2 regions of the Pseudomonas sp. XK-1 genome follow, and region 2 is predicted to be linked to the other one. Evidence: predicted binding sites of a transcription regulator. Region 2 holds the regulator's gene; the other holds the start of a gene.

Region 1 (12,199 bases), on a different contig from region 2:
ACTCAGCCACGCGGGCAGGGCGCTGCCGTCGGCCAGGGTCGCTGTGTAGGTCAGTACATCCTGATTGGCGTCGCTGAAACTGTCGGAGGCAACGGTGTAGGTGAATGGCGAGTTTTCAGTAGCGTTCTGGTCGAGGAGGGGGATGACCACCACCGGTGCCACGTTGCTGGCGGTGTTCTGATCGTCGAATACGAAATGGCTGGCCGTCAGGCTGTTGGCCAGGTTACCCGCCAGCGATACTTCGAAGCGATTGCCGTTGGCGTCGAAATTGTAGTCCTTGAGATAGGTGCGGTTGGTCGAGGCGCTGTAGGTCACCAGCAGCGTGCCATCCTGGCCATTACCCAGGCCGGTGTAGCCGAGCGCCGACACATCGATCCTGTCGGCGGCCACGTCGAAGTCGAGGATCAGGTCACTGGAGCTGGTGCTACTGGAGCGGTAACTGTCGAGCGCCGAGGTGTAGCGGAATACGTCGGCACCCGCACCACCGGTAAGTTTGTCCGCACCCGTGCCGCCCACCAGAATGTCATTGCCGGCACCGCCATCAAGGGTGTCGTTGCCGGCACCACCGTACAGCTGCTCGTTGGCCGCGGTGCCGGTCAGCGTATCGCTGTTCGGCGTGCCATTGAGCACAATGGGGGCACCGGGCACATCCTGCACCGCAAGGGTAAAGCTGTCGCTGACGGTCGCGTTGCTGCCGTCGGTCGCGGTGACCTGGATGGCATAAGTGCCCGAGGCCGTGTTGCTGGGTGTACCGCTGAAGGTACGACTGGCGGCATCGAAGAGCAGCCAGTCGGGCAGGGCGCTGCCATTGGCCAGCGTGGCGGTGTAGCTGAGGCTGTCGTTGTCCGGGTCGGTGAAGCTGGTGGCCGGCACCACGTAGTTGAATGGGGTGTTTTCGGTCGCGTTCTGATCCAGCAGCGGCGTGGCCAGCACCGGTGCCTGGTTGGTCGGCGACGAAGCGGTGAAGACAAAATTGGCGCTGGTCAGCGTGTCGAGGTAATTGCCGTCCAGCGCTACTTCGAAGCGGTTGCCATCGGCGTCGGCGTCCAGCGATTTGATGTAGGTCTTGGTGCCGGCACTGTTGAGCGCCACATATACGCTGTCATTCCTGCCGTCGCCGAGGCCAGTGAAGCCCATGGCGGAGAGGTCGATCTTGTCGGCGGTGACATCGAAGTCGGTGATCACATCACCGAGGTCGGCACCGTCTGGGTTGTAGTTGCGGTAACTGTCCAGGCGGTTGGAGAACACGAAAGTATCCGCGCCGGTGCCGCCGGTGAGGGTGTCCACGCCGGCACCGCCGTCGAGCCTGTCATCGCCCGCGCCGCCACTGAGGCTGTCGTTGCCGTCGAGGCCGAGCAGGGTATCGGCCGCTTCACTGCCCAGCAGCGAGTCGCTGCCGCTGGTGCCGGTGATTACCCGGTTGAAGATGAAGTTGCTGGCGGTCAGGGTCTCGGTCAGGTTGCCCGAGAGAATCAGCTCGAAACGATTGCCGCTGGCGTCAGCGTCGTAGTCCTTGATGTAGGTGCGATCGCTGCTATCGCTGTAGCTGATCTGCAGCGTGCCGCCACGGCCGTTGCCCAGGCCGGTGAAGCCCAGTCCGGCGAGGTCGATCTTGTCCTGGGTAACATCGAAATCGGTGATGGTGTCATTGAAGCTGGTGGTGGCGTTGCGGTAACTGTCTGACTGGCTGGCGAAGCGAAAGGTATCGGCCCCGTTGCCGCCGGTGAGCCCGTCGAGGCCCGCGCCGCCCACCAGGATGTCGTCACCCGCGCCGCCATCGATGCTGTCGTTGCCGGCACCGCCGTAGAAAATCTCGTTGGCGCTGCTGCCTAGCAGGGTGTCATCGCCAGCCGTGCCTTGTACGGTGGTGGTCGGCACCGTGGCGCTGACATAGCTACCGTCGCCATAAACCAGCGTGTCACCCTTGCTGGTGTGACCGATGGTGTTGCCGATGATCGCGTTGCGATCGGTGCCGTCTTCGTTGCGCTCGGCGACGCCGTAGGTCGATAGATCACTGCCGCTGATGATGTTGCCCTGGATAAGGTTGTCGCTGCCGTTGAAGTATCGGCCGGACACACCCAGGGTGTCGTCGTAGGACTGGATGATGATTTCCGCTACCGGGTTGCCCAGGGAGTTGTTGTTGAGCGTGTTGTCGGTCACTTCGACGTGGGTGCTGCCGTAGATGCGAATCCCGGCGCTGCCGTTGTCGTGAATATCGACGCCGCTGACGGTCACGTAGCTGGACAGCTTGATCAGTATGCCTTCGCCGCCGTTGCCATACACCTCGCCACCGGTAATGGTGATGTTGCTGGGGGAGGGGATATCCTCGCTGCCGCGCTGCACCACAATGCCATTGGCACCGTTGTCGTAGGCAAGGTTATTGGTCATGGTGAAATCGTGGGTGCTGGTAACAACGTTGAAGCCGTGACGGTCGTTGTTGTAGGCGATGTTGTTTTCGAAGGTGCTGTTGCTGAGGAAGTCGGCAACGAAGCCATCGAGGCCGTTGCCGTGGGCCACGCTGTTCTTGATGACCATGTTGACGGTCTGCTCGTGGGGGTCGAAACCGTACCCGGAGCAATCCTTGATCTCGACGCTGTCGAGGGTGACGTTGGAGTCGTAGGCTTCCTGGCCGGGAATAAACCCGTTGAACCAACCGTCGATCTTGCCCGTGGTGGCGTCGCGGTTGCCGTCGATGGTGAGGTGGCTGACACCGAAGTCGTGGGTTTCCTCACCGTAGGCCGAGCGGATGATGCCGGTGATCTTGGTGTCGGAGCCGTCGGCCACTTTGACAGTGGTTTCACCCATGCCGTCGCCGTACAGATAGACGTTACTTTTCAGCATCAAACAGCCGTCGGATGGTTCCGCGCCGGCCGAAACGATATAGATCCCGGTGGGCATATACACCTGTCCGCCGCCTGCCGCGGCCGCCGCATCAATCGCGCTTTGTATGGCCGCCGTGTCGTCGCTGATGCCATCTCCTCTGGCACCAAAATCTTGTACGTTGAAAATCATGCACTTATCTCCATATCGGGCTTAAACCACGGCATATGCCAATGTTCCATCGGCGGCTACGGTGATAAGACCCAACGGAGCGAAAAAGTTGTGACCGCATATCGGAAAGTGTCAAAAATACAGCAAACCGATGCGTGACAAAACAAAATCGACGTTATGTTGACGGACTGTTGGGCGTCTAGCGATGCTCTTGTAGGAGCGAGCCTGCTCTCTCAAGGCGGGGTGGCTGGACGCTTATGACAGCCTGACGCGATGGCTTTGCGCCCAGTTTCGGACCGACGAAGCCGTCCTGCCCAGCCTCCTACGCTTCAAACGATCAGCATCGTGCTTGCCGATACCTACTAGTGAGGGACGCGATTGGTGCTGCCAGTCCGTGGCTGGCTAAGGTTGTTCCCCGCCGCGCCGCTCGAGCAGCGAACTCCGCGGAGATTGAACGATGTTGTCGCCACTCGGGTGGCGTTCACTCTGGGCGAGGGTAATGGATGTCTGTATTCAGTCGTGTGCTCGGTAATCTGTCGGTAGGTGCCAAGTTGTCGCTGGGTTTTGGCCTGGTGTTGCTGTTCACCCTGGGAGTGGCGGTTACCGCCTTTCATTCTCTTGGTGTGCTGCAGGCGCGTAGCGAGCAATCGCGTGTCGAAGCTTCTATTCAAGCGCTGATCCTGCAAGCGCGGATCGCCGAGAAAGAGTTTGCCCTGACCCTGGCTTTGCAGCCGATGCAGCAGGTACGCGGGGCTGTCGATGGGTTAAACCGGCAACTCGACCTCAGCCGCGATGACAGTGCCGGTCAGGCTGCCATGCGCAGCGCGGGCAGCGCCTATCTAGAGCAATTTCTCGGTTATGCCGACGCGCTGCGGCAGGCCCGTGAAGCGCGTTTGCGCATGCAGGCACTGGCGCAGACAGCGGGCGACAGTTTCACCCTGCTGTTCCTCGATCAGCTGGATGCTCTCAACGCGCAATTGGAGCAGGGCATATCTCCGAGCAGTGAGCAGATGGTTGTGCTGGAGCAGATCGCCGCCCTGCGCGACAAGCTGGTCACGCTGCGCGACAGCGAGCTGTATTACTCGCTGGACGGCGAGGAGCGCTATCGCGATGACTGGGAGATGAGCATGAGCGACCTGCTGTCTGCCATGCAGGCGCTGGATCTCGGCGACCAGGACCAGGAGTCGCTGAAAGGCGCGCGCACCGCCCTCGACGATTATCGCAAGGCCTTCGAGCAGTTCGTCGCCAGCCGCGGACAGAGCGCCCGCAGTAGCACGGCGATGAACAGCCAAACCGTGCAGGTCAGCGAGCTGCTGGCCCAGGCCGATCAGCGGCAGACGCAGGCAATTGCGCATGACAACCTGAATGCCCAGCGTCAGCTCGGGCTGATCACGTTGTTGGCGCTGGCCCTGGGTATCGGTGCCAGCCTGCTGATTCGTCAGCTGATCCTGCAGCCGCTGCGTCAGGCCGTGCAATTGGCTCAGCGGGTGGCGGCGGGTGATCTGAGCAATGCGCTGGACAGTGGCGCGCGGCGCGATGAACTTGGTCAGTTGCTCGACACCGTGGGCAGCATGCTCTGCAGCCTGCGTGGGCTGGTCGGGCGTATCGGCAGTGGCGTCGGCCAGCTCAACGGTACGGCCGCCAGCCTGGTCGAGGTGATCGAGCGCAACAGCCGTGGCGTCGAACAGCAACGCCAGGAGACCGAAATGGCCGCCACCGCCATGCAGCAGATGAGCGCCACCGCTCAGGACGTCGCGCGCAACGCCGGCGAGGCCAACGATGCAGTGGCCCAGGCCGATAACCAGGCGCGCGAGGGCGATGAACTGGTGCGTCAGGCCGGTAGCAAGATCGACCATTTGGCCGTGGAAATGGCCGGCTGTGCCGAAGCCATGCAATCGTTGCTGAGCGAAAGCGTAGCAATTGGTGCTGTGCTTGATGTGATCAAAGCGGTGGCCGAGCAGACCAATCTGCTGGCGCTCAACGCGGCCATTGAAGCTGCGCGCGCCGGTGAGCATGGCCGCGGCTTTGCCGTGGTGGCCGATGAAGTGCGTGGCCTGGCGCGGCGCACGCAAAGCTCCACCAAAGAAATCGAAGGGCTGATCGGCCGCCTGCGCGGCGTCGCCCACCAGGCCGCCGAACGCTTGCTGGGCAGCCATGCATTGACCGATGAAACGGTGATTTTGGCCGGTCAGGCATCCCAGGCACTGGCGCGGATCACCCATGCGGTGTCCAGCATCGAGCAGATGAACCAGCAGATTGCCGCGGCTGCCGAGCAGCAGAGCGTGGTGGCCGAGCAGGTCAGCCAGAGCATGACGCGGGTACGCCAAGTGGCCGAGGACAGCGCGCGGGAAAGTCTGCAGCTGCAGGGCTCGACGACCGAGTTGCAGCGGGTCGGCGGTGAGCTGAATGCGGCAGTCGGGCACTTCCGGACCTGAAGTGGTTAATGGGGAGTGCATCGGCGTAATGGCGGATAATTAGAACGCACATCCTGCAAAAACGCGGCGGTGAACAGGCCGTGCGCGCCGAAGGTTTTGCCACCCAGGTCTGGGTGCGTGGTGCGCAGGGCTGGCAGAGCAGCTTGTTCTGTACCCCCCGTTCGTCAAGTTGAAAGCCATGCTCCTGAAGGCAAAAAACGCCGAACAGGTTGGCGTTTCTATCGGGGGGCACATGTTCTCGTCAATCTGGCCAGCGGGGAGTTGCTTGCACAGTATTTTCCACTTCAGGGCCTGGAGGTCGGCGCTGTGGCGCGTGGACCGATGCCCAGCGATCCGAAGAACACAGCGGTGGGCTCATCCGCGAAATCAGGTATGAAGTGAAAGGCCTTGATTCGGCCATCTGAGATGCGAACCACGTCTTGACCGAGAATACGTTCGACTCCGACGCGCTTTGCCAGCGTACTGCGCAGCTCCAGTGTAGCGGTCACAACTTCGCCTGCCACCTGACTGCGTACCACACGGATGTGGCCCTCAGGGGCTACGACCGTGGTCTCGATGTAGTGCAAGAGGCATGACGGGTTATCCATCTCGGGGCTGCAGCCAACGAAGTCCGAGCGCTCGACATCCGGGGCGATGAGATCGCGAATAGCCGTCATGTCGCCGGCGTTGGCGGCGACGACGTAGCGGTCGAAGACCTCGGTCGGGGAAGGGGCTGCCAGTGCTGAGGTGGCAGTGCCGAGAAGGATGGTTCCGTAGAGGCAACTGCGAAGGGAGTACTTGAACATAATATCCTCGATAAAAGGGGGGCGGTTCTGCTACCCAGTTGGCACCGGCTCGGGCTCCAGAATAATTCGTAGCCTTCATTCGGTCTCGATGAGCTGCTGAGTGGCTTTATCAACCACATCGCAGACGGGCTCGTACAAGGGGGCTAGGCGGTGCGGCCACCCAGGATCTCGGCCACCCAGTCGGCGATGTAGTGGCCGGCGTTGATGCTGTTGTCGAAGCTGGAATGCTGCACGCCGCCTTCACGCTCGGTGAATATCTTCAGCTCGCGCTTGGGGCTGTTGACCAGCTGTTCGTAGGTGCGTTCGGCCCATTTCAGCGGGATCTGCGAGTCCTTGGAGCCATGGGTCACCAGGAATGGCACCTTGATCCGGTCCAGCACGCCGTCCAGGTGCACGTTTTCGGCGATGGTCAGGAACTCGTCCATATCCTTGGCACCCCATACCCACTGCACGTGAGCCCAGTAGTGCGGCACCGGGAGGCTGCCTTCCTTATCCAGGCGGCGCTTCTGCACGTCGCGCCAGTCGTGGTTGGCACCCCAGACCACGCCGCAAGCGAAGCGCGGCTCGAAGGCCACGGCGCGCGGGCAGTAGTAGCCGCCCAGGGACACGCCTTCCATGCCAATGCGCTTGGCATCGACATCGCTGCGAGTCTCCAGCCAGTCGACCACTCGGCTGGCCCAGTGCTCGCTGTCGTAACGGGCGGTCAGATTGTGCAGGCGCAGCGCCTCGCCAGTGCCGGGTTGATCGATGATCAGCGAGGATACGCCGCGCTTGGCCAGCCAGGCCGGCAGGCCGACGCGGTACTTCATTTCCTTGGTCGAATCGAGGCCGTTGACTTGCAGCAGGATCGGTGCCGGGCCGTCCACGCCCTCGGCGCGCACCAGCAGGCCGGAAATATGCGCACCCTCGTAGGGGATTTCCACCCGTTCGCAGTTTTCTTTGGCCAGTTCAACCCCGCGGGCGAAGGTCTGCAGCACGCGCTGATACAGCGCCTCGCGGCCTGGCGCGCCATGGGCCTGCAGGCGCTCGCAGGTGAGGTAGTAGGTAGAGGCGCGGTTGTACTTCTCGCCGGCTGAAAACAGGCGGCCGGCGGCTTCGTCTTCTTCGGCCAGGCCGCACAGCTTGTCGGCCATCTTCGCCCAGGTTTCGCGGAAGGCTGCGGTGCCGGCGGCATCGGGCTGCTTGGCGGCTTCGACCAGCGGTTTGCACATCTCTTCGATTTCGCCGATGCGGGCACCCATCTCAATAGCCAGGTTGACGGAAAGGTCCCAGACGTAATTGGTGGGAAAGTAACGGAACATTCTTATTGTCCTTTTCGTAGTGGCAGGTTGGCGCTGTATGCGGGCATGCAAAGCCCACCAGCGGCGTTTGCCGAACACGTTAAGGAGGGGTCAGCTATTTGGCCAATCGTGAGTCGGGATGCGAGGTATCGTGAAACGAGATAGCTAGTCGGCATGGACGAGCCTGTCGGTTGCAGCGCACCACTGTTCTCAGTTTTGCTCTAGGTCATTGATAAACGCACTGATCCGCTCGCGCAGCCAGCCATGCATCGGGTCTCTGTCCATGGTGCGGTGCCACAGCATAAACTCACGCATGACGGGGATCTTCACCGGCGTCTGAAGGATGCGCAGCGGCAGGTGTGCGGCGTACAGACGGGCCAGGCGCTGGTGCATGGTGGCGATGCGTTGGGTGCCGACGATCAGCTGGGGCAGGGTGTTGAAATCGTTGGTGATCACTTCCAGTCGACGATTGAAGCCGTATTGGTTCATAAACCAGTCCTCGATGCTCATGTGCCGGGTGCGGCCGAACCCCACTGAGACATGGCCCATGTCCATGTACTGCTCCAGGGTCAGGTGGTCGCCGACCTGGGGGTTAGCATCCCACACCACGCACACATGCTCTTCCTCGAACAGCAGCTGCGAGGGATGGCCTTCGAGGATGTAACGCTCGGGCACGATCATCAGGTCGACCTCACCGCGTATCAGCAGTTCGCCAGAGTTGTCTCCGGGTGCAAGCAACTCGAAGGTGATGTGCGGGGCTTCCTGGTGGATCCGCTGGATCACCCGGGCCAGCAGGACGCTGATCAGGTAATCCGAGGTCACCATTCGGAAATGGCGTTTGCTGGTGGGCGGGTTGAACACCGGTTTGGCGGTGATCGACGACTGAATGGTCAGCAGCACGTCGCGTACCGGCGTGACCAGTTCCAGGGCGTAGGGGGTGGGCTGCATCTTGCGCCCAACCTGCACCAACAGATCGTCTTCAAAGTAGCTGCGCAGGCGACCGAGTACGCCACTGGTGGCGGATTGGGTCATGTGCAGGCGTTCGGCGGCACGGGTGATGTTCTGCTCTTCAAGCAGCACATCGAGCGCCACCAGGAGGTTGAGATCCAGGTGGTTGAAGCGCATGGCAGTCTCGCATCTTGTATTTATTTTCGAGATACCTTCCTGCTGATCCATTACGGCGTCAACCCCGTGCTGAGCGTTAATCGCCCACTTCTCGCCCCTGCATTTGTTCTCTTCAGGTATCGCGTTTGCCGATAGGTCGCATCCCAACAAGCGATTAGTCAGCGACATACCGACGCGGCAATCTGGCCGCCAGTCGGTTAGCCATGACGCTTATACCGGCTCCACCTCTGGATACCCGTTCCACTCTGCCATGCGCTTTCGCGCTTGCAGGCTCACGCTGCCGGGGCGTCCACAGAATAATTTCAATGGAGTGGTAAGCATGAACATCATTGGCCTTGACGCCCTGATCTTTGGCGTTGATGACATTCAAGCCTGTAGCGATTTCCTGCGTGACTATGGCCTGCAGCCGGTCGATGCGAACGATCAGGGTGGGCGCTTCGAAGCCCTCGATGGCACCGCAGTAATTATCCGTCGCGCCGACGATGCCAGTCTGCCGGCTGCCATCGCCCCGGCACCATCGATTCGTGAAACCGTCTATGGCGTGGCCAGCGCGGCTGACCTCGACGCCATTGCCGACGAACTGGGGCGTGATCGCCCGGTCACGCGTGACGCCAATGGCGTGCTGCATAGTGTCGACGACATGGGGTTTGCCATCGCCTTTCAGGTCAGCGTGCGTCGCGCGTTCAGTGCGCCAGCCGATTTGACCAACGCGCCGGGCCACGCGCCGCAGCGTCCGCTCAACCAGCCGGCCGTCACTGTGGATATGCAGGCTCTGCCGCGTAGCCTGTCGCATGTGGTGTATTTCGTGCCGGACGCGGCCAAGGCCGAGGCCTTCTATCAGCGCCTGGGCTTCGTCACCACCGACAGCTTTATCGGTGCCGGGCCGTTTATGCGTCCGGCTGGCTCCGATGATCATCACTGCCTATTCATGATTCAAACCCCTGCGCATATGAAGGGCTGCGAGCACTTCACCTTCCACATGGGCAGCGGCACCGAAGTACTGCTCGCCGGGCGGCGTTTCGAAGAGAAGGGCTGGGCCAGTTTCTGGGGCCCGGGCCGTCACCTCTTTGGTTCCAACTGGTTCTGGTACTTCAACAGCCCGCTGGGTTGCCACGTCGAATACGACGCCGACATGGACAAGCACGACGACGCCTGGGCCGCGCGCACCGCGCCGCTATCGGCGGATAGCTCGCAACTGTTCCTGTTCACCTCCAAGGAAAAGTGGGCTCCGGGTGGTCCGCCGCCGAAGCAGGCCTGAGTCGGTGAGTCACGCCGCTATCGCGTTGTGCCTGCTGGATGAGCTGGTCGAGGGTCAGGCTCGTGGGTTCGACCCGTTGCATACGGGGAGAGACAGCCTGTTTGCCCTGCGCCACAGCGGCGAAGTACGGGTTTACCGCAATAGCTGCCCGCATCTGGATGTGCGCCTGGAGTACCGCAAGGATCGATTTCTCTCTGCCGATGGCAGTCGCATCGTCTGTTACGCCCATGGCGCGCAGTTTCTGCCGGACAGCGGTCTGTGTGTTTACGGGCCCTGCCTGGGCGAGCGCCTGAGCGCTCTGCGATGGCATCTGGACGACGGTTGGTTGGTGCTGGAGGCGGGCCAGTTAGCAGCGTGTGAGCGGTAGAAGGGGTATCGCGTTTGACGATACATCCCATCCCTACAAGCGATTAGTCAAACCTCTGCTTTGCCGGGAAAGTGAGCATCACGCGGCAGCAGTTGAAGCAACAACGCCCGGCAACGAAACCTGAATCGTTCCGGCAAAACGCTAGCCCGAATCACAAGAACAAGAGTGAGACAGCCATGAATGCAGTGAACAAGGTTCTCGTTGTGGGTGGTGGTATCGGTGGTCTGTGTGCCGCCATCGCCCTGCGTCGCAAGGGCATCGAGGTCGACCTGATCGAGCTCAAGGCCGAGTGGACGGTGTACGGCGTCGGCATCATCCAGCAGAGCAACGTGGTGCGCGAGATGGCCAAGCTGGGTGTGCTCGATGGCTACCTGGACGCCGCCTTCGCCTTTGAAGATGTGAGCATCAACACCACTGACGGCCAGCCGCTGGTGCGTATTCCCGGCCAGCGCCTGGCTGGCCCCGAGTACCCGGCCAACGTCGGTATCTCGCGCCTGGCCCTGCATCAGGTGCTCAGCGAAACGGCTATCGAGCTCGGCGCCTCGGTACGCCTTGGGCTTAGCGTGGAAACTCTGGTGGAAGAGGGCGAGGCTGTCGATGTGCTGTTCACCGATGGCAGCCGTGGCCGCTACGACCTGGTGATCGGTGCCGATGGCCTGTTCTCCAAGGTGCGTAGCCTGCTGTTCGGCGACAAGTACCAGCCGCGCTTCACCGGCCAGTCGGTGTGGCGCTACAACTTCCCGCGTCCGGCCGAGATCGATCACCTGGCCAACTTCCAGGGGCCTGCCGGCAATGCCGGACTGGTGCCGCTGGCCGACAACCTTATGTATATGTTCGTCACCTCCCATGAGCCAGGTAATCCGCGGATGGACAGCGACAGCCTGGCCGCGGAGATGCGCAAGCGGCTGAGCGGTTTCGGCGGCCTGATCGGCGAGCTGCGCGAGCAGATCAGCGACAGCAGCCAGGTGGTCTACAAGCCGCTTGAAGTGGTGTTCGTCAGCGAGCCCTGGTACCGCGGCCGCGTGTTGCTGATCGGCGATGCCGCCCATGCCGCCACTCCGCACCTGGGCCAGGGTGCTGGCATGGCCATCGAAGATGCCGTGGTGCTCGGCGAAGAACTGACCGCCGGCGGCAGCATCGAGCAGCAGCTCGAGCGCTTCATGGCACGCCGCTACGAGCGCTGCAAATACATCGCCGAGAGTTCGATTCTGGCCGGCGACAAGGAAATCGCCCACGACCACAGTTTTGACCGTATCGGTCTGGTCAAGCAGATGCTCCAGGTCACGGCCGAGCCTATTTGAGTAGGTGCGGAATCCCGCGTGCAGCCGGTTCCGCATCCCCATGGATAACCGAAATACCCACTCCCATACCGGCTTTGCCTTACCCGGTACGGGGAGCGGTTATGCAAGAAAGCGTAAGAAGAGCTGACACACAAGAACAATAAGAGGGTTACTTCGATGGCTACTCACAAGATCGCCGCGTCGCGGCGTGCACCCTTCACTCTGAGCCTGGCGGCCAGCCTGGTGCTTGGTGCCAATGCGGCCCAGGCGTTTCAGATTGATACCGGCAATCCGGACCTCAGCCTGCGCTGGGACAACACCCTGAAGTACAGCGCGGCCTGGCGTCTGCAAGACCCTAGCGACAAGCTCAGCGACGGTTCAACTGCTCTCAATCAGGATGATGGTGATCGCAACTTCGACAAGGGACTGATTTCCAACCGCTTGGATATTCTTTCCGAGTTAGATATCGGCTACCGCGACTTCGGTGCACGCATCAGCGGTGCCGGCTGGTACGACACCGTGTACCAGGATGACAACGCCAACAATGATCCGTCGCGCTCCAACCAGCGTTCGGTGGCTTACGACGAGTTCACCGACGATACTCGCCACCTGCATGGCGGCGACGTCGAACTGCTCGATGCGTTCGTCTACTGGAACGGCGAATTGGCCGAGCGCGCA
Region 2 (12,199 bases):
TTCAGGTCTTCGTGATTGCCGGGCAGATCGTGGCCATGCAGATGGGCCTGGGCTTCGCCTCCATGGTCGACCCGGCCAATGGCGTTTCGGTGCCGGTGATCGGTCAGCTGTTCATGATTCTGGTGACCCTGCTGTTTCTCGCCATGAATGCCCATCTGGTGGTGTTCGAGGTGCTGGCGGAGAGTTTCGTGACCCTGCCGGTGGGCGGCGGTTTTCTGGTCGACAACTACTGGCAGGTGGTCAACCGGCTGGGCTGGGTGATCGGCGCGGCGCTGTTGCTGGTATTGCCGGCGATCACCGCGTTGCTGGTGGTCAACCTGGCGTTCGGGGTGATGACCCGGGCCGCGCCGCAGCTGAATATCTTCTCCATCGGTTTTCCCCTGACCCTGGTGCTGGGGATGGTGATCGTCTGGATCGGCATGGCCGATATCCTCGCCCAGTACCAGGTGTTTGCCAGCGAGGCTTTAGAGTTTCTCCGTGAAATGGCGGCGACGAGTTAAGTCATGGCCGAATCCGAGAGCGGTGCCGAAAAAAGCGAGGAGCCCACGGGCAAGCGACTCAGCGAGTCGCGCAAGAAGGGGCAGATCGCCCGTTCCAAGGAGCTCAATACCCTGGCCGTGACCCTGGGCGGTTTCGGCGGGTTGCTGGTGTTCGGTGGCAGCATGGGCAACGCCATGCTGGACATCATGCGGGGCAACTTCTCCCTGCCGCGGGAGGCGATCATGGATGAGAACAGCATGGGGCTATGGCTGGCCGCCTCAGGGGAAATAGCCATGGAGGCCTTGTTTCCGCTGTTTCTGTTGCTGCTGGTGGTGTCCATCCTGGGGCCCATTTCCCTGGGCGGCTGGTTGTTCTCGGCCGAGGCCATGGCCCCCAAAGCCAGTCGAATGAACCCGTGGGCCGGGCTCAAGCGGATGTTTTCGGTCAATGCCCTGGTCGAGTTGCTCAAGGCCCTGGCCAAGTTTGTGCTGATTCTGCTGGTGGGGGTGGCGGTACTGGCGGCCTTTCAGAATGACCTGCTGGCCATCGTCCATGAGCCCGTCGACTCGGCCATTATCCACGCGCTGAGCGTGGTGGGCTGGAGCGCGCTGTGGATGTCCTGCGGGCTGATTCTGATCGCCGCAGTGGATGTGCCGTTCCAGCTGTGGAGCAACAAGAAAAAGCTGATGATGACCAAGCAGGAAGTACGCGACGAGTACAAGGACAGCGAAGGCAAACCCGAGGTCAAGCAGCGCATCCGTCAGATGCAGCGGGAAATCTCCGAGCGGCGCATGATGCAGGCCGTACCCGAGGCCGATGTGGTGATCACCAACCCGACCCACTTTGCCGTGGCGCTCAAATACGACCCGAGCAAGGGCAGCGCGCCGGTGCTGCTGGCCAAGGGTGGCGACTTCACCGCGTTGAAGATTCGCGAAATCGCCAACGAGCACAAGGTCATGGTGCTGGAATCGCCGGCCCTGGCGCGGGCGGTGTTCTATTCCACCGAACTGGATCAGGAAATCCCCGCCGGTTTGTACCTGGCCGTCGCCCAGGTGCTGGCCTACGTCTACCAGCTGCGCCAGTACAAGGCCGGCAAGGGCAAGCGCCCGGCACCGCTGCCGGACCTGCCGATCCCGCCGGATTTGCGCCGGAACGAGTGACGCAGAGCCTGCCGCCGGCATGCCGGTGACAGGCTGTGCCGGCTAGTCGATCACGCCGCAGGCTACGCGTGTTCCGCCACCGCCCAGCGGCTTGGGGTGGTCGGCATGGTTGTCGCCACCTGCATGCACCATCAGCGACAGGCCTTTCAGCTCCTTCAGGTTCTTGATGCGGGGTGCCAGTACCGGCTGGCTGGCCTTGCCGTCTGCGGTGACCAGCAGGGTGGGCAGGTCCCCCAGGTGACCATCACCCCAGGGCAGGTCGTGCTTACCGGTGCCCTGCGGGTCCCAGTGGCCGCCAGCGGCTTCGGCTGGCGAAGGCTGACCATCCTTGGGGGCCGGATCGCAGCTGGGCTTGCTGTGTACATGAAAGCCATGCAGGCCGGGTTCTAGGCCGTGCAACTGCGGGGTGAACACCACGCCATAGGGGCTCTCGCTGATAAGCACCGTGCCGATCGAGGCCCCCTGGCCTTTGCTATCCACGGTGTCGAGTTCGACCGACAGCTCGGCAGCCTGAAGGTTGGCGGCGCAGCAGCCGGCCAATGCGGCAATCATCCATCGTTTCATTGGTGAGTTCCTCGGTGGCTCTCGAGAAAAGCGCGGCGGGCATGCCGCGTCCTTGTCAGTGCTGGGACTGGCATTTGCTGCCGAGGTTCGCTGTTTTATCGCGCGCCAGCATTCCTCCCTCGTGTAACGCCGTCTGGTGAGCGATTGCGAGCGGCTTTGGTGAAAGTGGAAGGCTTCTTGCAATCACCGACACAGTGACGCCTTGGGCGTCAAAAGATTGAATCGGCTGGGGTAGGGCAGTGGCAATAGATCGTTCGCAAATGATCAGTGATGTGCGCAGCAACCTGTCGGGGTTGAAGCAGGGCAATCTGGGCATACCGCTGCTGCTGCTGGTCATGCTCGGCATGGTCATGCTGCCGATTCCGCCCTTCCTTCTCGATGTGCTCTTCACCTTCAGCATCGCTTTGTCGATCGTGGTGCTGCTGGTCAGCATCTATGCACTGCGGCCCCTGGATTTCGCGGTATTCCCCACCATTCTGTTGGCTGCCACCCTGATGCGCCTGGCGCTCAACGTGGCCTCGACCCGGGTGGTGCTGCTGCACGGGCATGCCGGCGGAGATGCCGCGGGGCAGGTGATCAAGGCCTTCGGCGAGGTGGTGATCGGCGGCAACTACGTGGTGGGTATCGTGGTGTTCGCCATTCTGATGATCATCAACTTCGTGGTGGTGACCAAGGGTGCGGGGCGTATTTCCGAGGTCAGCGCGCGCTTTACTTTGGATGCCATGCCGGGCAAGCAGATGGCCATCGACGCCGACCTGAACGCCGGCCTGATCGATCAGGCCGAAGCCAAGCAGCGTCGTTCCGATGTGTCCCAGGAGGCCGACTTCTACGGCTCCATGGACGGTGCCAGCAAGTTCGTGCGCGGCGATGCCGTGGCCGGTCTGCTGATTCTGTTTATCAACCTGATCGGCGGTATCGCCATCGGCGTGTTCCAGCACAGCCTTAATTTTGTCGATGCGGGCAAGGTCTACACCCTGCTGACCATCGGTGACGGTCTGGTGGCGCAGATTCCTTCGCTGCTGCTGTCTACCGCAGCGGCCATCATGGTGACCCGGGTGTCCAGCTCCGAGGATATGGGCGCTCAGGTCAATCGCCAGATGTTCGCCTCGCCCCGCGCCCTGGCGGTGGCGGCCGCGATCATGATCGCCATCGGCCTGGTGCCGGGCATGCCGCATTTCTCCTTTATCGGCCTGGGCCTGGTGGCGGCCGGCGCAGCCTACTGGATCGCCAACAAGCAGCGGGTGGTGCAGGAGAACGAGGTCAAGGAAGTACAGCGTCAGCAGGAACTGTTGCCGGCGCAGCGCGCGCAGGAGGTCAAGGAGCTGGGCTGGGATGACGTGACGCCGGTGGATATGGTCGGCCTGGAAGTGGGCTACCGCCTGATTCCTCTGGTCGATCGCAACCAGGGTGGCCAGCTGCTGGCGCGGATCAAGGGGGTGCGCAAGAAGCTGTCCCAGGAAATGGGCTTTCTGATGCCCTCGGTGCATATCCGCGACAACCTCGATCTGCAGCCCAATGCCTATCGCCTGACCCTGATGGGGGTCAGCGTGGCCGAGGCCGAGGTCTATCCGGATCGCGAACTGGCGATCAACCCGGGGCAGGTGTTCGGCGCATTGAACGGCATTGCCGCCAAAGACCCGGCGTTTGGTCTGGAGGCGGTGTGGATCGACCCGAGCCAGCGCGATCAGGCGCAGTCCCTGGGCTACACCGTGGTCGACGCCAGTACCGTGGTTGCCACCCACCTCAATCAGGTGCTGCACAAGCATGCCCACGAGCTGCTCGGGCATGAGGAAGTGCAGCAGCTGCTGCAACTGCTGGCCAAGAGCTCGCCCAAGCTCGCCGAGGAGCTGGTGCCGGGGCTGGTTTCGCTTTCGACCCTGCTCAAGGTATTGCAGTCCCTGCTGCAGGAACAGGTACCGGTCAGGGATATCCGCACCATCGCCGAGGCCATCGCCAATGTCGCGGTCAAGAGTCAAGATCCCGCCGCGATGGTGGCCGCGGTGCGCGTCGCTCTGGCCCGGGCAATCGTGCAAAGCATTGTGGGACTAGAGCTGGAGCTGCCTGTGATCACCCTGGAGCCCAGGTTGGAACAGATATTGCTCAACAGTATGAACAAGGCCGGACAAGGCTCCGAGGATGGCATTCTTCTGGAGCCTGGTATGGCCGAGAAGCTGCAGCGTTCCCTGGTGGAAGCGGCGCAGCGCCAGGAGATGCTCGGCAAGCCAGTGATCCTGCTGGTGGCCGGTCCGGTCCGGGCGATGCTCTCGCGTTTCGCGCGGCTGGCGGTTCCGAGTATCCATGTACTGGCATACCAGGAAATTCCGGACAACAAGCAAGTCACCATCGTTGCGACGGTGGGGCAGAACTAACCGAGGTTACAGGCCATGCAGGTCAAACGCTTTTTCGCCGCCGATATGCGTACCGCCATGAAACTGGTGCGCGATGAGCTGGGTGCCGATGCCTCGATCATCGGCAATCGCCGGGTTGCCGGCGGTGTCGAGCTGACTGCCGCACTGGATTATCAGATTCCTGCCGCGCCGGCCCGCCAGCCCAACCCTGCGCTGGAGGCCGAGTTGCGCCAGACCCAGGCGAAGATCGCCTCGGCCCAGGCCGAGCTGGTCAGCCGTGCCCAGGGCGACGCTGGCAAGGACCGCCAACTGCTTGGCGCGCCGCCAAGCATGCCCGCAGCCATTCTGGCGGCAGCCCTGCAGCAGCCTCAGGCTGCACCGGCAGCGGTGAGCGATCAGCGTGCGCTGGATGCCATGCGCTTCGAGCTGCATGGTCTGCGCGAGCTGATCGAAGTACAGCTCGGCTCCATCGCCTGGGGCCAGTTGCAGAACCGTCGGCCGCAGCAGGCCAATCTGTGGCGGCGTCTGCAGCGCATGGGCCTGTCCGCCGAACTGGCCAAGGCCCTGCTCGAGCGCGTGGCCAATGTCGCCGAGCCGCGCCAGGCCTGGCGCATGCTGCTGGCCCACCTGGCCCACGCGATCAAGACGCCGAAGCAGGAACCGATGGACGAGGGCGGCGTGATCGCCCTGGTCGGTCCCGCCGGCATGGGCAAGACCACCACCCTGGCCAAGCTGGCGGCGCGCTACGTACTCAAGTACGGCGCGCAGCACATCGCCCTGGTCAGCCTGGACAGCTACCGCATCGGTGCCCAGGAGCAACTCAAGACCCTGGGGCGTATCCTCGATGTGCCGGTGACCCTGGTCGATCCGGGGCAGTCGCTGACCCAGGCCCTGGCTCCGCTGGCCCGCAAGCGTGTGGTGCTGATCGATACCGCCGGCCTGCCGGGTAACGATCCGGCGCTGCGCATGCAGCTGGAAACCCTGGCCAGTCGCGGGGTCAATGCAAAGAATTATCTGGTGATGGCGGCAACCAGTCAGAGCCAAGTGCTGAAAGCGGCCTACCATAGTTACAAGCAGTGCGGTTTGTCCGGTTGCATCCTGACCAAGGCGGACGAAGCCACCAGCCTGGGCGAGGTTTTAGGGCTGGCTATTAGCCAGCGTCTACCGGTAGCCTATCTGACCGATGGACCGCGGATCCCGGACGATCTGCATGTGCCGCGCAGCCATCAGCTGGTGAGCCGCGCAGTGGGGCTGCAGGCCACCCAGGACCCCAGCGAGGATACGATGGCCGAGATGTTTGCCGGCCTCTATCAGCAGCCAGCGCGCCGCGCGAGTTGAGCATTAATCAATAGAGCACAGCCAGCCACATGGCTGCGGTCGAAGTTAGACAACAGGTGTGTAGATAACATGGGCATGCATCCCGTACAGGTGATTGCTGTAACCGGCGGCAAAGGTGGCGTCGGTAAGACCAATGTGTCGGTGAATCTGGCTTTGGCCCTGGCCGACCTCGGCCGCCGGGTGATGCTGATGGACGCCGACCTGGGCCTGGCCAACGTCGACGTACTGCTGGGGCTGAGCGCCAAGCGCACCCTGGAAGATGTCATCAGCGGCGAGTGCGAGTTGCGCGAGGTCCTGCTGCAGGGCCCGGGGGGCATCCGCATCGTGCCGGCGGCGTCCGGTATCCAGAGCATGGTGCAGCTGTCGCCTATGCAGCACGCCGGGCTGATTCAGGCGTTCAGCGATATCAGCGACAACCTCGACGTGCTAATTATCGACACCGCCGCCGGGATCGGTGATGGTGTGGTCAGCTTCGTGCGCGCGGCCCAGGAAGTGCTGGTGGTGGTGTGCGATGAGCCCACCTCGATCACCGATGCCTATGCCCTGATCAAGCTGCTTAACCGCGACCACGGCATGAACCGCTTCCGCGTCCTGGCCAATATGGCCCACAGTCCGCAGGAAGGTCGCAATCTGTTTGCTAAGCTGACCAAGGTCACCGATCGTTTTCTCGACGTCGCCCTGCAGTATGTAGGTGCCGTGCCTTACGACGAGTCGGTGCGCAAGGCCGTGCAGAAACAGCGCGCGGTTTATGAAGCCTTCCCGCGCTCTAAATGTGCGCTGGCGTTCAAGGCGATAGCCCAGAAGGTCGATGCCTGGCCGCTACCGGCCAACCCGCGCGGTCATCTGGAGTTTTTCGTCGAGCGTCTGGTGCAGCAACCGGTTGCGGACCCGGCCATATGACAGCAGCCTCTGGACTCCGTATGTACAGCAAAGCGCAGGCGCAGGACTCCCAGCACCAGTTGATCGAGCGCTATGCGCCCCTGGTCAAACGCATTGCTTACCACCTGTTGGCGCGTCTGCCGGCCAATATCCAGGTGGACGATCTGATTCAGGCCGGAATGATCGGTCTGCTCGAAGCGTCAAAAAAATACGATTCCAGCAAAGGTGCCAGTTTCGAGACATTCGCCGGCATCCGCATACGCGGTTCGATGCTCGACGAGGTGCGCAAAGGTGACTGGGCCCCCCGTTCGGTGCATCGAAACAGCCGCATGGTCAGCGACGCCATTCGGGTAATTGAGGCCAGAACCGGTCGAGACGCTAAAGATCAAGAGGTTGCGGCCGAACTCCAATTGAGTCTCGAGGATTACTACGGCATTCTTGGCGACACTTTGGGCAGCCGCTTGTTCAGCTTCGACGACCTGTTGCAGGATGGCGAGCACGGTGGGCTGCGCGAGGATCTTGCCGGCCACCACCTCGAACCCTCCCGCGATCTGGAAGACGAACGCTTTCAGGCGGCGCTGGCCGACGCCATTGCCGGCCTGCCGGAGCGCGAGCGGTTGGTGTTGGCGTTGTATTACGACGAAGAATTGAATCTTAAGGAGATCGGCGCGGTACTGGGGGTTAGCGAGTCCCGCGTCAGCCAGCTCCACAGCCAGTGCGCCGCACGGTTGCGGGCACGGCTTGGCGAATGGCGCGCGAACTAGGCAGTTAAATCAGCAGGCCGGTTTCATGATTAAAGGCGTAGCCAGGTGCTGGCTGCGTTTGGACTGTACGGAGGTCGACTTGGACAAAAATATGAAAATCCTCATCGTTGATGACTTTTCAACGATGCGCCGGATCATCAAGAACCTCCTGCGTGATTTGGGGTTCACCAATACCGCGGAAGCCGATGACGGCACCACCGCCTTGCCCATGCTGCAGAGCGGCAGTTTCGACTTCCTGGTGACTGACTGGAATATGCCAGGCATGACCGGGATCGACCTGTTGCGTGCGGTGCGTGCCGATGAGCGCCTGAAAACCTTGCCGGTGCTGATGGTCACGGCAGAAGCCAAGCGCGATCAGATCATCGAGGCTGCGCAGGCGGGGGTGAACGGTTATGTGGTCAAGCCGTTCACCGCTCAGGTGCTTAAAGAGAAGATTGAAAAGATCTTCGAGCGGGTCAACGGCTGATGTTTGCCGCGAGGGTACTATGGAACATAAAGATTCCCCTCAGAGCGACCTCGAGTCGACTCTGAAGCTAAGCGCTCGCCAGTTGGTTGAGAGCCTGGAGCAAGGCAATTTCGGCGAAGCTGTACAGCTGATCCATGAACTGAATAAGGCGCGTGATCGCGGCCTGTATCACGAGGTCGGCAAGCTGACCCGCGAACTGCACAACGCGATTGTCAATTTTCAGCTTGATCCGCGCGTCCCCCATGCCACCGAAGTTTCACAAATCACCGATGCCACCGAACGCCTCAACTATGTGGTGACGATGACCGAGAAAGCGGCCAATCGCACCATGGACCTGGTCGAGCAGAGTGCCCCGCTGGTCAATGACCTCAGCGCCGAAGCGCAGAGCCTGAGTGCCGACTGGGGGCGTTTTATGCGCCGCGAGATGAGCGCCGATGGCTTTCGCGAGCTGGCCAAGCGCGTCGAACTGTTTCTTGCCCGCAGCGAGCGCGACGGCAGCAAGCTGTCTGGCCATCTCAACGACATTTTGCTGGCCCAGGACTATCAGGACCTCACCGGTCAGGTGATCAAGCGGGTGACGCAACTGGTTACCGAAGTTGAAAGCAACCTGCTCAAGCTGGTGCTGATGGCCAGTCAGGTCGATCAGATTGCCGGCATCGAGCACAACCACGAACTGCTGCGCGCCGAACAAGAACAACAAAAAGAGCCTTCCCACGGTGAAGGTCCGCAGATTCATGCCGATAAGCGTGAAGACGTCGCATCTAATCAGGATGATGTCGACGACCTGCTTTCCAGCCTGGGATTTTAGGAGCACGTCTTATGAGCTTCGGCGCCGATGAAGAAATCCTCCAGGACTTCCTGGTAGAGGCCGGCGAGATTCTTGAACTACTGTCCGAGCAGCTTGTAGAGCTGGAAAGTCGGCCGGATGACATGAATCTGCTCAACGCTATTTTTCGCGGGTTCCATACCGTCAAAGGTGGTGCCGGTTTTCTCCAGCTCAATGAGCTGGTGGAATGCTGCCATATCGCAGAAAACGTCTTCGACATCCTGCGCAAGGGTGAACGACGCGTCGACTCGGCGCTGATGGATGTGGTGCTGGAAGCACTGGATGCCGTCAACAGCATGTTTACCGAGGTGCGTGAACGCACCGACCTGACCCCGGCCACACCCGAGCTTTTGGCTGCCCTGGCGCGCCTGGCCGAACCAGCGGGAGCCGCTGCGCCAGTTGCTGAAGCGCCCGCGGCACAGCCAGAGCCTTTAGCGGGCGGTGCCGATATCACCGATAGCGAGTTCGAACAGCTACTCGGTGCCCTGGATGAAGCTCCGGCCCAGGCAACTGCGGCCGCCAGCGGCGATGAAATCACCGACGATGAATTCGAGTCCTTGCTCGATCAGCTGCATGGCAAGGGCCAGTTCGCGGCCACCGAGCCCGCCAGTGTGGCGGCACCTGCCGCTGCTGCGGCATCCGGCACTGATGAAATCACCGACGACGAATTCGAGTCCCTGCTTGATCAGTTGCATGGCAAGGGCCAGTTTGCGCCACCAGCCGCGGAACCAGCGGCCAAGGCGACTCCCGCCGCTCCTGCTGCGGCATCCGGCGGTGACGAAATCACCGATGACGAGTTCGAGGCGCTGCTCGATCAGCTGCACGGCAAAGGCAAGTTTGTCGAGCCCGAAGCCATCAGTGCCCCGCCTGCGGCCGCCGCGGCGAAACCCGTAGAGCCCGCCAAGCCGGTGGCCAAACCCGCAGCGAAACCTGTGGCCAAACCCGAGCCGGTCAAGGCTGCGGCCGCCCCGGCCGCGGAGAAGGCTGCGCCGCCCAGCGAGGCGGAAACCACGGTCAGGGTCGATACCGCGCGCCTGGACGAAATCATGAACATGGTCGGCGAACTGGTGCTGGTGCGTAACCGCCTGGTGCGCCTGGGCTCCAACAGCGCCGACGAGGCCATGTCCAAGGCCGTATCCAACCTCGACGTGGTGACCGCAGACCTGCAGACCGCGGTTATGAAAACCCGTATGCAGCCGATCAAGAAGGTCTTCGGGCGCTTCCCGCGCCTGGTTCGCGACCTGGCGCGCCAGCTCAAGAAAGAGATCAACCTGGAGCTGGTCGGCGAAGAAACCGACCTGGACAAGAACCTGGTCGAGGCCCTGGCCGATCCGCTGGTCCACTTGGTGCGCAACGCGGTCGATCATGGTATCGAGATGCCGGAGGAGCGCGAGGCTTCGGGCAAGCTGCGCGGCGGCAAGGTGGTGCTCTCGGCCGAGCAGGAGGGCGACCATATCCTGCTGTCGATCTCCGACGACGGCAAGGGTATGGATGCCGATCAGCTGCGCGCCAAGGCCGTGGAAAAAGGCCTGCTGGACAAGGATGCGGCCGACCGCCTCAACGAATTCGAATGCTACAACCTGATTTTCGCCCCAGGCTTTTCGACCAAGACCGAGATCTCAGACGTGTCCGGTCGTGGGGTGGGCATGGACGTGGTGAAAACCAAGATTTCCCAGCTCAACGGCACGGTCAACGTGTTCTCGGTCAAGGGCCAGGGCTCGAAGATCGTGATCAAGGTGCCGCTGACCCTGGCGATCATGCCGACCCTGATGGTGATGCTGGGCAACCAGGCCTTCGCCTTCCCGCTGGTCAACGTCAACGAAATCTTCCACCTCGACCTGTCGCGCACCAATGTGGTCGACGGCCAGGAGGTGGTGATCGTGCGCGACAAGGCGCTACCGTTGTTCTACCTCAAGCGCTGGCTGATCGGCAGTGCCGCCCATGTGGAGCAGGGCGAGGGCCATGTGGTGATCCTTACCGTGGGCAGCCAGCGTATCGGCTTTGTCGTCGACCAGCTGGTGGGTCAGGAGGAGGTGGTAATCAAACCGCTGGGCAAGATGCTCCAGGGCACTCCGGGCATGTCGGGTGCGACCATCACCGGTGATGGGCGTATCGCCCTGATTCTAGACGTACCGAGCATGCTGAAGCGTTATGCTCGGCGCATCTGAATGTTAGCGGCACGTCTGTCTTTCTAGTGCCGTTTAGGAGTGTTTATGGCTGTTAAGGTGTTGGTGGTTGACGATTCCGGTTTCTTTCGCCGGCGTGTGTCGGAGATTCTTTCGGCCGACCCTAATATCCAGGTGATTGGTACAGCCACTAACGGCCGCGAGGCCATCGATCAGGCGCTGGCACTCAAGCCGGACGTGATCACCATGGATTACGAAATGCCGATGATGGATGGCATCACGGCTGTGCGTAATATCATGCAGCGCTGTCCAACCCCGGTACTGATGTTTTCCTCGCTGACTCACGAAGGCGCGCGGGTGACCCTGGATGCGCTGGAGGCCGGGGCCGTCGATTTCCTGCCGAAGAACTTCGAGGACATCTCGCGTAACCCGGAGCGGGTCAAGCAGCTGCTGTGCGAGAAGATCCATACCATTGCCCGCAGCAACAGACGCAGTTTCAGTCCGCCTGCCGCCCCGGCTGCCGCTCCCGCAGCGCAGGCCCGCCCCGCAGTGCGTCCTGCCGCCGGTACCACCAGCAGTCCGGTGAGTCGCCCGGTGGGCGCGCCGGCAAGCTCGGCTGCGCCCAAGCGCAAGGCCTACAAACTGGTCGCTATCGGCACCTCGACCGGCGGTCCGGTGGCCCTGCAGCGAGTCCTGACCCAGTTGCCGGCCAGTTTTCCGGCCCCCATCGTACTGATCCAGCATATGCCGGCGGCTTTTACCAAGGCCTTCGCCGAGCGTCTGGACAAGCTTTGCCGGATCAGCGTCAAGGAGGCCGAGGATGGCGATGTGTTGCGCCCGGGCCTGGCCCTGCTGGCCCCTGGCGGCAAGCAGATGATGGTCGATGCCCGGGGCGTGGTCAGAATTCTGCCCGGTGACGAGCGCCTGAACTACAAGCCCTGTGTGGATATCACCTTCGGTTCGGTGTCCAAGTCCTATGGTGACAAGGTGCTGGCTGTGGTGCTGACAGGCATGGGGGCCGATGGCCGGGAAGGCGCGCGTCTGCTCAAGCAGAGCGGCAGCCAGGTCTGGGCCCAGGACGAAGCCAGCTGCGTGATCTACGGCATGCCGATGGCCATCGTCAAAGCCGATCTGGCCGACGCGATCTACCCGCTCGACGAGATCGGCCGGCACCTGGTGGAGACCTGTATATAAATGGATGTACTGAGCCTGATTGGGGTCATCCTGGCTTTTGTTGCCATTCTCGGC

The links. The regulator FliA, encoded in region 2, starts transcription of late flagellar genes. The targets are predictions, from matches to a motif close to CTAAAGTTTNNNNNNNNNNNGCCGNTAA.
Region 1: WMW70_RS09220 (methyl-accepting chemotaxis protein) is a predicted target of FliA. The motif match lies at 3,394-3,421, and genes of this name have one in related genera.

Annotation. Positions count from the first base shown of each region.
Region 1 is NZ_JBBPES010000003.1:171,752-183,950, reverse strand. Features, by position in the region: gene WMW70_RS09225 (putative Ig domain-containing protein) at 1-3,012, opposite strand, end outside; gene WMW70_RS09220 (methyl-accepting chemotaxis protein) at 3,495-5,426, shown strand; gene WMW70_RS09215 (nuclear transport factor 2 family protein) at 5,711-6,211, opposite strand; gene WMW70_RS09210 (alpha/beta hydrolase family protein) at 6,355-7,512, opposite strand; gene WMW70_RS09205 (LysR family transcriptional regulator) at 7,702-8,616, opposite strand; gene WMW70_RS09200 (VOC family protein) at 8,936-9,874, shown strand; gene WMW70_RS09195 (Rieske (2Fe-2S) protein) at 9,879-10,241, shown strand; gene WMW70_RS09190 (FAD-dependent oxidoreductase) at 10,418-11,542, shown strand; gene WMW70_RS09185 (DUF1302 domain-containing protein) at 11,699-12,199, shown strand, end outside.
Region 2 is NZ_JBBPES010000004.1:473,590-485,788, reverse strand. Features, by position in the region: gene fliR (flagellar biosynthetic protein FliR) at 1-500, shown strand, start outside; gene flhB (flagellar biosynthesis protein FlhB) at 504-1,640, shown strand; gene sodC (superoxide dismutase [Cu-Zn] SodC) at 1,683-2,204, opposite strand; gene flhA (flagellar biosynthesis protein FlhA) at 2,450-4,573, shown strand; gene flhF (flagellar biosynthesis protein FlhF) at 4,589-5,890, shown strand; gene fleN (flagellar synthesis regulator FleN) at 5,960-6,790, shown strand; gene fliA (RNA polymerase sigma factor FliA) at 6,787-7,533, shown strand; gene WMW70_RS13320 (chemotaxis response regulator CheY) at 7,625-7,999, shown strand; gene WMW70_RS13315 (protein phosphatase CheZ) at 8,019-8,807, shown strand; gene WMW70_RS13310 (chemotaxis protein CheA) at 8,819-10,993, shown strand; gene WMW70_RS13305 (protein-glutamate methylesterase/protein-glutamine glutaminase) at 11,039-12,145, shown strand; gene WMW70_RS13300 (flagellar motor protein) at 12,146-12,199, shown strand, end outside.